3 regions of the Halomonas sp. MS1 genome follow, and region 1 is predicted to be linked to each of the others. Evidence: predicted binding sites of a transcription regulator. Region 1 holds the regulator's gene; each other region holds the start of a gene.

Region 1 (3,287 bases):
AAGCAGGGAAAGTGGTTAGAAATGGCACATGAGTATTATGTGACCATACTTGTATGACAAGCATGACACACCTATACATCACTTGTACTTAAACAGCATTGCGCGAGGCGGGCTCGCTTTTGACAACACGTGATGACGGAAAAACACAGCGAAAGAGGGCCCCTTCGCCAGGGCGAGATTCAATTTGTAACAATGCGTCATGTCTTAGTAGCACATGCTTTACAATCGCCAGACCAAGCCCGGTACCACCCGTTGCAGTACTACGCCCTTTATCAACGCGATAGAAACGCTCGGTTAAGCGTGGAATATGCACAGGGTCAATTCCCTCACCATCGTCGTCAACTTCAATACAAGCACTGCCATTCGGCAGGGTTTTCCAGCGAAGTGTTATCTGACTACCCTCTGGCGTATACCGCACAGCGTTAAACACTAGGTTTGAAATAGCGCTATGCAGTTCCTGCTCGCTGCCGATCAGACGGGCATCGCTTTCAAGCGCGACTTGAACACTGTGCTGTTGGTTAGAGAGCGCTAGCGCATCGCGGCGAATGGTGTCGAGCATTGGCCCTAACGCCAACGCATGATGATCCTCGCCACCTTGATCAATTTCTAACCGAGAGAGCAGTAGCAGATCATTGACTAAGTTTTGCATACGCTTCGTCTGCTCTTCCATCTGAGCAATACCTCGGCCCAAACGTGGTGGAAGTTGCTCTTTCAAGTCGCTGTAGGTTTCTAAATAACCCGTCAGTACCGTTAGCGGTGTGCGTAGTTCATGGGAAACATTGGCGACAAAGTCACGCCGCATCTGCTCTAAACGATGCAAGCGGGTAATATCTCGCGCCATTACCAAGCGCTCATCATCACCATAGAGAGTAATTTGATATTGAAGGATATGCCGTTCATCGATGGGCGACGTTAAGGTCAGCGGCTCACCGTATTTACGTGCATTAAAGTAGCTGATAAATCGCGGGTCACGAAGCAGATTGGTAATGTGCTGGCCACGGTCGTGGGCTGTTTGCAAGCCCAGCATTTCCGTCGCGGCACTGTTCCACCACTCCAGGTCGCCATGCCGATCTAGCATAACGACACTGTCACGCATCGCTTCGGATGATTCCTGAATACGTGCAAGGGTGGCACGTAAGCGATTCTGAGTAATCCGTTGGCTCTTTTGGTAGCGATACAAGCGATCAAAAAGCTCGCCCCACATGCCGCTCGCAGCAGGGGGTTCATCATGAGGGTGAAGCGTTAACCACTTAAAGAGCGCACGCAGTTGGCGCAGTTGATACACCAGACAAACGGCAAGACCTGCAGCAACGCCAAGACCTGGCATACCCAGCAACCACCCCAGACAAGCGCCCAAAGCGGCCAGCCACGCAATTCGCCATAGTTCTCGGCTCCACAGGCGCACCGTTACACCCGCGCGGAAAAACGGTACCCAGTGCCTCTCACCGTTTGAATGAGACTCTGGTGAGCTTCTCCTAGGGCCTTACGTAGACGTCGGATGTGAACATCTACCGTCCGCTCTTCAACGTATACGTTACCGCCCCACACTTGATCGAGCAGTTGGCTACGTGTATAGGCGCGCTCTTGGTGCGTCATGAAAAACTGCAGCAGACGGTACTCCGTCGGCCCCATTTCTAACGCCTTACCGTAAGCACTCACACGGTGGCTCACTGGGTCTAATAGCAAGCCATTAATTTCAATAGGATCTTCGACACCACGGGGGGTAGTACGTCGCAATACTGCTTTTAAGCGCGCCACCAGTTCGCGGGGAGAGAAAGGCTTGGTGATATAGTCATCCGCCCCAGCCTCAAGCCCTTGAATCTTGTTATCTTCTTCGCCTTTAGCGGTCAGCATAATGATAGGCACTTCGGCAGTGGCTTCTTCACGCTTTAAGCGCCTTGCAAGCTCAATACCACTGGTGCCCGGCATCATCCAATCCAGCAAAAGCAGATCTGGCTGGTGGTCAACCATCATCGCGTGGGCATCCTGGGCGTTATCCGCTTCAAGCACGCGATAGTCAGCCATTTCCAGCGCCACTGCGATCATCTCGCGAATAGGCGCCTCATCATCGACAATCAAAACGGTCTTGGCGGTCATTCCAGGGCCTCACGGTGTTCAATGAAAACTAATTTAAAAAATAGTTTAAAAAAACAGTTCAAAGACATGTCAGTGACGATAACACCATGACTCGATGACAATTTTATGACATAGAGGATATTTAGCCAGTTATTGGCCACCAACTTAGTGCAATACCTGCAAAAATTAACAAGCCTGACCAATGATTATTAAGAAATGCCTGGAAGCAGCGGTCGCGCTCACGGCCAGCGATTAAGCGTTGTTGATGGACAAACGTAGCGGCCATAGCGGCTAGCCCAAGCCAGAAAAAGCCACCTAAACCAACACGCCATCCTACCCAGGCAAGTAGTCCAAGTGCCGCCACTTGCAACACACCAATGATCAGACGATCAGCGCTACCAAACAGCACCGCGGTAGATTTGATGCCAATTTTTAGGTCATCGTCGCGGTCGACCATGGCGTATTGAGTATCGTAGGCAACGGTCCACAGCACGTTAGCGCTAAACAGTAGCCATGCTTCAAACGGTACATGACCCAATACCGCACCGAATGCCATGGGAATCGCCCAAGAGAACGCAGCCCCTAACACCACCTGAGGTAAATGGGTGTAGCGCTTCATAAACGGGTAAATGAACGCTAATACAACACCACCTATCGACAACAGCACCGTAAACCAATTGGTCAATAGCACTAAAATGAAAGCAGTGGCTACCAGCGCGATAAACAGCAGCTGCGCCTCGGTTTCACTGATACGACCAGTGGCTAGCGGACGATGTTTAGTACGCTTTACATGGCCATCGAAATGACGATCAGCGTAATCATTAACCACACAGCCCGCGGCGCGCATCACATAAACGCCAGCAATAAAGATCAGCAGAACATTCCGTCCAGGCACACCCTCTGCTGCTATCCACAATGCCCATAAGGTGGGCCACATCAATAGCCAAGTACCAATCGGGCGATCCAATCGCGTTAAATGTAAAAAATCAGCCACCCGAGCCCATCCCGTTGGCCTCAACAGAGAACGGTCCATGCTTACCTCTCAAAAAGAAAACGCTGGCGATAGCCTAGCGCGAAGACAGGGCAAGATCATCTGCCATGGTCGATAAAAAGTATTCCTGCACTAACAGCGACAGCCCACCGTGCTGAAACACTGAGCGCCGCCCCCATACGCTGTCTAAAAGCGACGCAGAGTGTTCCGCGACAAAGCG
Region 2 (3,287 bases), 940 kb from region 1:
CCAAAATAGCCAAACCCAGGGCGCGCAGTAATTCATTTAGGGAGATTATGTGATTGCTAGGCCGTTACGTTGATCAATCGGTGCTCAGGTCGGCCTCGATAATAAACAGGCGGCCGCCATCCACAGTGTTAGCGTCCAGCATTTTCTGCTCGAGTTGACCATCGGTGGACCAGGTGGCGAAATCATCGTCGTTCAGTACCCCCAGGCGTTGGTCATCAATCACCCATAGACCTTCCATTTTATCGTGGGGATAGTTGACTTCCGCCACCATATCCACCACCAGAGACTTGCTCACTGGCTCAATTCCAGCGCTGGCCAGAGCGCCCCACCCCTGCTCTAGAACCACTTCTTCCAAGGTTTTGCCTGCCAAGGTTAGCCCCAGTTCGGCATCCTGTTTCAGGTCGCCGTTGGCTGAGACCGCCTCAAGATTGGTGCCCGAGGTAAGGTCAATGCGATAAACCTGCTTCTGAGCATCCGGTGTCGCGGCCTCGACACCGTCGGGACCACCGCTTAGAAAACGGCCATCTCGTTCAAGCACCAAAAACTCAGTGGCGCTCAGCGCAACAAGCTCTGAGTTGGAATTCTGATTTTGCTCTTGGCGGTAGAGGTACTGTCCAGTCTCGCCCGAGTCCAGGTCCACTGTAACGATGCGGGTGATATCCAGGTCTTTCACCGTACTGCCCGGGTTGTACAGAGTGGACTGCATAATGCCTACCAGCGTTGTCTCATCCGGTGTGATAGCCAGCCCTTCCATACCTCGGTTGGCACGCCGATTGGCAAACTCTGCTGGCAGGTTCATCTCGACCCGGTCATCGTCGGCAAAGGGGTTGATTCGACCGATTTCACGACCTTCGGCATCGAAGTGGACCATGTGCGGACCGTACTCATCGCTAACCCAGAAGGTGCCGTCCGATAGCGCCACCAGCCCTTCGCCATCCAGACCATAATCATCCAAGCGGATCGGATTAGTAACTTCATTATAGGGCTGGCTATCGTCTACTAAGATCGGCTGGCCATTGGCATGGTAAGGGGTTTCACCTGTTCCACCGAGTGCCAAGCTGTTAGGCAGACCACTGATCTCGGTTCCATCGGGGCGCTTAAGCAGAATGGTAGCAACCTGTTCGATCACACCGTTCGCTTGAAGCTCAAACAGGCCGATACGGGGCGTATAGTCCGGTGTCGGAAATATTTTCCCCTTGCCATAGTCACCAACAAAATTGGCATTGGGGCCGCGGTCAGTCAATGCATAGAAGCGCGTTGAATCCGTGGGATGAGCCGTCATTGCCGACCCAAAGCCGCCATTACGTATCTCAAAAGCCTGCTGAGATTTGCCATCTAGTAGATCATCCCGTAATACGCTGTGGGGAAGAAACACACCAGCGGCGGGGAAGCTGTCGAACACGGAGGCATTGGTGTCATCAGCGTTAGCGTTAGCGTTATCAGCGCAGCCCACCAGCAGAGAGGACGTCAGTAAGGATGCCATAAAAAGCTTATGACGGTTCATTGGTTGATTTCCTTATTGAATACAGGTTGACGCCCGTTGGCGTCTCAGCCGCCTCCACAGGCACAATTTCCAGCGTGCCCCAGGGCAAGGCAAGTTACGAAAAGTCTAGTGGCAGGAATATCGAATGGGGGTGGCGCCGTCACAGCTGTCTAACTGAAACGCGCTCACACCGACAAGGTTCGATTTGTTATGGCATATCGCTATGTTCACGGCCACCACGATAATTTAGTGACAACCAATGACAGGTGAATGACATGTTAGTGACTAGCGGCACGGGGACAACTTGCGGGGCTAATAAGGAAAACGCCCTGGCTATTAACCAGGGCGTCTCCTCTATAGTAACGGCACGATGGAAGTGGTTACATTTTATTCGCTTTCAAACGGTGCTTCCCACGCGTTAAGCTCCGCGTCGCTCCAGCTTCCGTAACTGGCATTGGGGAAAACAATCCAGTCTTGACCAAAGCGCTCGGCGTGGTCGTTAACTAGGTCGCGCTGCTCTTCAAGACTTGCATCGACAAAATCACCCGAGAAGTCATGCAGCGTATCGCCCAACTGCATCACCAACGTATGACTGTCTTCGACGATAGCGCGACGCTCGGTCTTGGGTGGGCCAAGTAGCATGACGCGCTCGTCAGATACCTGGGGAAGCTCTAATGCTTCCATAGTGGCCAGCGTATCCGCTTTATTTTCTTGGTAGCGATCCGACACATAGTAGATCGACACACCTTGCTCATCGGCAAATTCGAGAAAGTCTTTCGCGCCTGGGATCAAACGTGGCTCGCCCTCGCGCTCCCAATGCAACCAAGTATCCCAAGTAGTGAAGTCGTGGCAGGCCTGCATATCGCGCACTAGCAAAGCGCTATTATCGATGAGCGTCTCATCCACATCGGTAATGATGGCCAAATCGGCACCCTCACCATGCGCCTCAATTTGTTTTTCCAAGCGATAGGTCGCCAGTTCAAAGCCTTGGCGCTGTAAAGCAGTTATTTCTGCGGATTGCTGTTGGTAACGAAGCCCCATGGCGTACTCAACTTGATCACAAGCGCTAGCGTCGTCGGCTACTGCGTTCCCTGATAAAGGAAGTAGCGCCAAGCTTGCAAATGCGGTTGCAGTGGCAGCGTTGCGGTATCGAGATATCGTCATTAAGCAATCTCCTGTCAGTGATGGTTATCAGGTTAAGAGGGGAATCCCACACCATCCATCATTATTAATTATCAATAATAAGCATAATCATCATAATTTATTTTTATTGATCATTCAAATAAGAAAGATAGCGCGCTAAATGAATAAGTTGATACGCATGCCTTGTTTAACGATTTTGTGGATTTTAGGTGATGGAGAGACAGGCGGACGACAGCAACCCCCTCGTGACTTGTCACCAGGAGGTTGCCAATACAGGCTAGAGAACGGTGTTAACTCGTAAACGGCGTAATATCGCCGCGCCCTTCCCGCACAATTTTGGGCGGCAGCTCGCGTAGGTCAATCACACTGGTGGGGTCAAGGTGGCAAGCACCGCCATCGATAATGGCATCAAGGTGTGACCCGAAGCGGTCGCGAATCTCCTCAGGATCGCTCATTGGCAGGGTATCTCCTACCGGAATCAAGGTGACGCTCATCAACGGCTCACCCAACGCATCAAGCAGCGCGTGGGTAATTTGGTGATCAGGCACACGCACGCCAATGGAGCGGCGCTTCGGGTGCAGCAACAGGCGCGGCACCTCTGTGGTGGCATCCAAAATAAAGGTGTATGGGCCAGGGGTATGAGCCTTCAGCAGCCGAAACA
Region 3 (3,287 bases), 840 kb from region 1:
AGCGTCGCTGAGTGGCTCACTTTAGTCAGTCTATAAAGCCACTACAAGCCAGCTATCACAAGCCTGCTTTCGCTGCAGTGCAGGACTGATATACTCACGTTAGGCCTTTTAAGGCACCTACTATTCGATTGACTATGCGATTGTTTGGAGAAAGCCGTTGAACACCTCTGCTCCCCGTCATTTCCCTGCCACCCGACTTCGCCGTATGCGTCGCGACGATTTCTCCCGTCGCTTAATGCAGGAGTCGACGCTAACACCCAGCGATTTAATTTTGCCGGTTTTTGTACTGGAAGGCGAAAATCAACGCGAAGCAATTGCCTCAATGCCCGGTGTTGAGCGTCTTTCCATCGACCTGTTGATTGAGCAGGCACGTGAGGCCCACGCGCTGGGTATTCCTGCCCTGGCGCTCTTCCCCGTTATCGATACTGAGCAAAAAAGCGAGTTAGCGGAAGAGGCTTACAACGCTAACGGTCTTGTCCAGCGTAGTGTGCGGGCGCTAAAAGAAGCGCTACCAGAGCTTGGCATTATTACCGATGTCGCCCTTGACCCCTATACTAGCCACGGACAGGACGGCATTCTTGATGAGCACGGCTATGTGCAAAATGACCGCACAGTGGATACGCTGCTCAAACAAGCGCTCTCCCACGCCGAAGCAGGCGCCGATGTCGTAGCCCCCTCCGATATGATGGATGGCCGCATCGGCGCCATCCGCCAAGTGTTAGAGCAAGAACACCTGCATAATGTGCGTATTATGGCGTATAGCGCTAAGTATGCCTCTAAGTATTACGGCCCCTTCCGTGATGCAGTCGGGTCTGCCACTAACCTTGGCAAAGCAGATAAACGCACCTATCAGATGGATCCTGCCAATAGCGATGAAGCGCTGCATGAAGTGGCTATGGATATCGCCGAAGGCGCCGATATGGTGATGGTGAAACCCGGTATGCCTTACTTGGATATCGTACGCCGTGTAAAAAGCGAACTCCAAGTACCGACATTTGCTTACCAAGTCAGCGGTGAATACGCCATGCATCGCGCTGCTTTCGATAACGGCTGGCTTGAGGCCGAACCGGTGATTCTTGAGTCACTGATGTGCTTCAAGCGCGCAGGAGCTGATGGAATTTTAACCTATTTTGCGTTAGAAGCAGCACGCTTATTGCAGCGTTAGTTTAGTAGATCAGTCCGTAAAGATGACAAACCAGTGACACTAGTTTGTCATCTTTTCCCGGCATACTCCTATCAACAGCAATTATCACGCTATGATGAGTATGAACCACCACCGGGGGGGCAACCATGGACGATCAATCAGCAGATTCCACGCCAGTATTTTCTAGCGAGTCAACGAACGCTGCAAACGAGACAGTAAGTGGCGAGGGAGAAGCTTTGCCATTGCGCATCAATCGTACCCCCACCGGAGTTCACGCGAAAGAGTCTCATTTGGAGGCGGATCTTGACGATCCGCAGCTCTACTTCAATCGCGAGCTTTCTCATCTGCAATTCAATATCCGGGTGCTTGAACAAGCCCTGGACGATGCGCATCCGCTACTTAACCGTCTGATGTTTCTGCTGATCTTTTCATCCAACATGGATGAGTTTTTTGAGATAAGAGTCGCTGGGCTTAAACACCAAATGGCACTAGGCGACGATACCACCGCCGCTGATGGCCGCTTACCCAAGGCTGTGTTGGCAGAAATTTCGGATATCGCGCATCAGCAAATTGCCCGCCAATATCAAATATTGAACGAAACACTGCTGCCCGCGCTGGAAGCTCAGGGATTACGCTTTCGTCGTCGCGATCAGTGGACCGACGAGCAAAAAGCCTGGGTGAAAGATTTTTTTGATAACGAGATCATGCCGGTCATCAGCCCCATTGGCTTAGATCCTTCCCACCCGTTCCCGCGCTTGGTTAATAAAAGCCTCAACTTCATTGTTGAGCTAGAGGGAAAGGACGCCTTTGGCCGGGCTGGCGGTATGGCAATACTGCCAGCACCCCGCTCACTGCCTCGTTTGATGGCGCTGCCTAAAGCGCTATGTGCAGAAGGCTTCTCCGAGTATATTTTCTTATCGTCGATGATTCACGCACATGCAGAGGAACTCTTCCCCGGCATGCGTGTGCGCGGTTGTTATCAGTTCCGGCTGACCCGCAATGCCGATATGACCGTCGACCCAGAAGAGGTCTCAGACTTGGCCTCAGCGCTACGTGGCGAGCTATTAGCCCGCCGCTATGGCAGCGGTGTTCGCCTTGAAGTCGCTGATAATTGTCCAGATGACTTGATCAGTTTCTTGCTGCGCCAGTTTGAGCTAGAAAGCAGCGATTTATACCGTGTTCAAGGGCCGGTAAATTTGACCCGCATGATGGCGGTTCTCGGCGATGTCGACCGACCAGAGCTACTCTACCGCCCTTACTCACCTAGCGTGCCAAAAGCATTAAAAGGTGGCAGCCTGTTTAGCGCTATTGCCAAAAGCGATATTCTGCTTCACCACCCGTTCCAGTCCTTTTCACCTATCGAAGATTTACTGCGCGAGGCTGCACGCGATCCGGACGTACTGGCAATCAAGCAGACGCTGTACCGTACAGGCGCAGACTCAACGATAGTGAGTGCTCTGGTCGATGCCGCTAGCCAAGGCAAAGAAGTTACCGTTGTTATCGAGCTGCGGGCGCGTTTCGATGAGGCCGACAATCTTCAGTTAGCATCACGCCTGCAAGAAGCCGGCGCCATCGTGATTTACGGCATCATGGCCTATAAAACCCACGCCAAAATGCTGCATATCGTGCGACGTGAGAAGGGCGAGCTGCGCCACTACGCACATTTAGGTACCGGCAACTACCACTCTAAAACCGCCAAACTATATACCGATTACAGCTTGCTGACTGCCAATACAGCGCTATGCGCGGACGTGCATAAGGTGTTCCAGCAGCTTTCTGGCATGGGCCGCGCGCGCAAGATCGATACCCTGCTCCACGCCCCCTTTACGCTTCACGAGCGCTTAGTCGAAATGATTGACCGTGAAGCTCAGGTGGCGCTTAAAGGTAAGCGTGGGCATATCATTATTAAGTGCAATTCGTTAACAGAGCCCAAGCTTATCAAAGCGCTTTATCGCGCCTCGCAAGCAGGCGTAGAGTGCGACCTAATCATTCGCGGCATGTGCTGTTTGAAACCCGGTATCGAGGGTGTTTCAGAGAATATCCGCGTGCGGTCGATTATTGGGCGCTTTTTAGAACATACCCGTGTTTTCCACTTCCACAATGACGGCAAGCCAGAAACGTGGTGTTCAAGCGCTGATTTTAT

Evidence for each region. Region 1 encodes PhoB, which activates phosphate uptake and scavenging genes when phosphate is short. Its sites were predicted from a motif close to TGTCATANNNNTGTCANA; they were not measured.
Region 2: the regulator PhoB is predicted to act here: its motif matches at 1,742-1,759, upstream of NF683_RS11105 (esterase-like activity of phytase family protein).
Region 3: the regulator PhoB is predicted to act here: its motif matches at 1,187-1,204, upstream of ppk1 (polyphosphate kinase 1).

What each region holds. Positions count from the first base shown of each region.
Region 1 is NZ_CP098926.1:1,500,087-1,503,373, forward strand. It holds gene phoR (phosphate regulon sensor histidine kinase PhoR) at 89-1,405, opposite strand; gene phoB (phosphate regulon transcriptional regulator PhoB) at 1,408-2,097, opposite strand; gene ubiA (4-hydroxybenzoate octaprenyltransferase) at 2,219-3,109, opposite strand; gene NF683_RS06715 (chorismate--pyruvate lyase family protein) at 3,144-3,287, opposite strand, start outside.
Region 2 is NZ_CP098926.1:2,436,020-2,439,306, reverse strand. It holds gene NF683_RS11105 (esterase-like activity of phytase family protein) at 74-1,504, opposite strand; gene NF683_RS11100 (5'-nucleotidase, lipoprotein e(P4) family) at 1,871-2,647, opposite strand; gene NF683_RS11095 (L-threonylcarbamoyladenylate synthase) at 2,917-3,287, opposite strand, start outside.
Region 3 is NZ_CP098926.1:664,161-667,447, forward strand. It holds gene hemB (porphobilinogen synthase) at 158-1,165, shown strand; gene ppk1 (polyphosphate kinase 1) at 1,291-3,287, shown strand, end outside.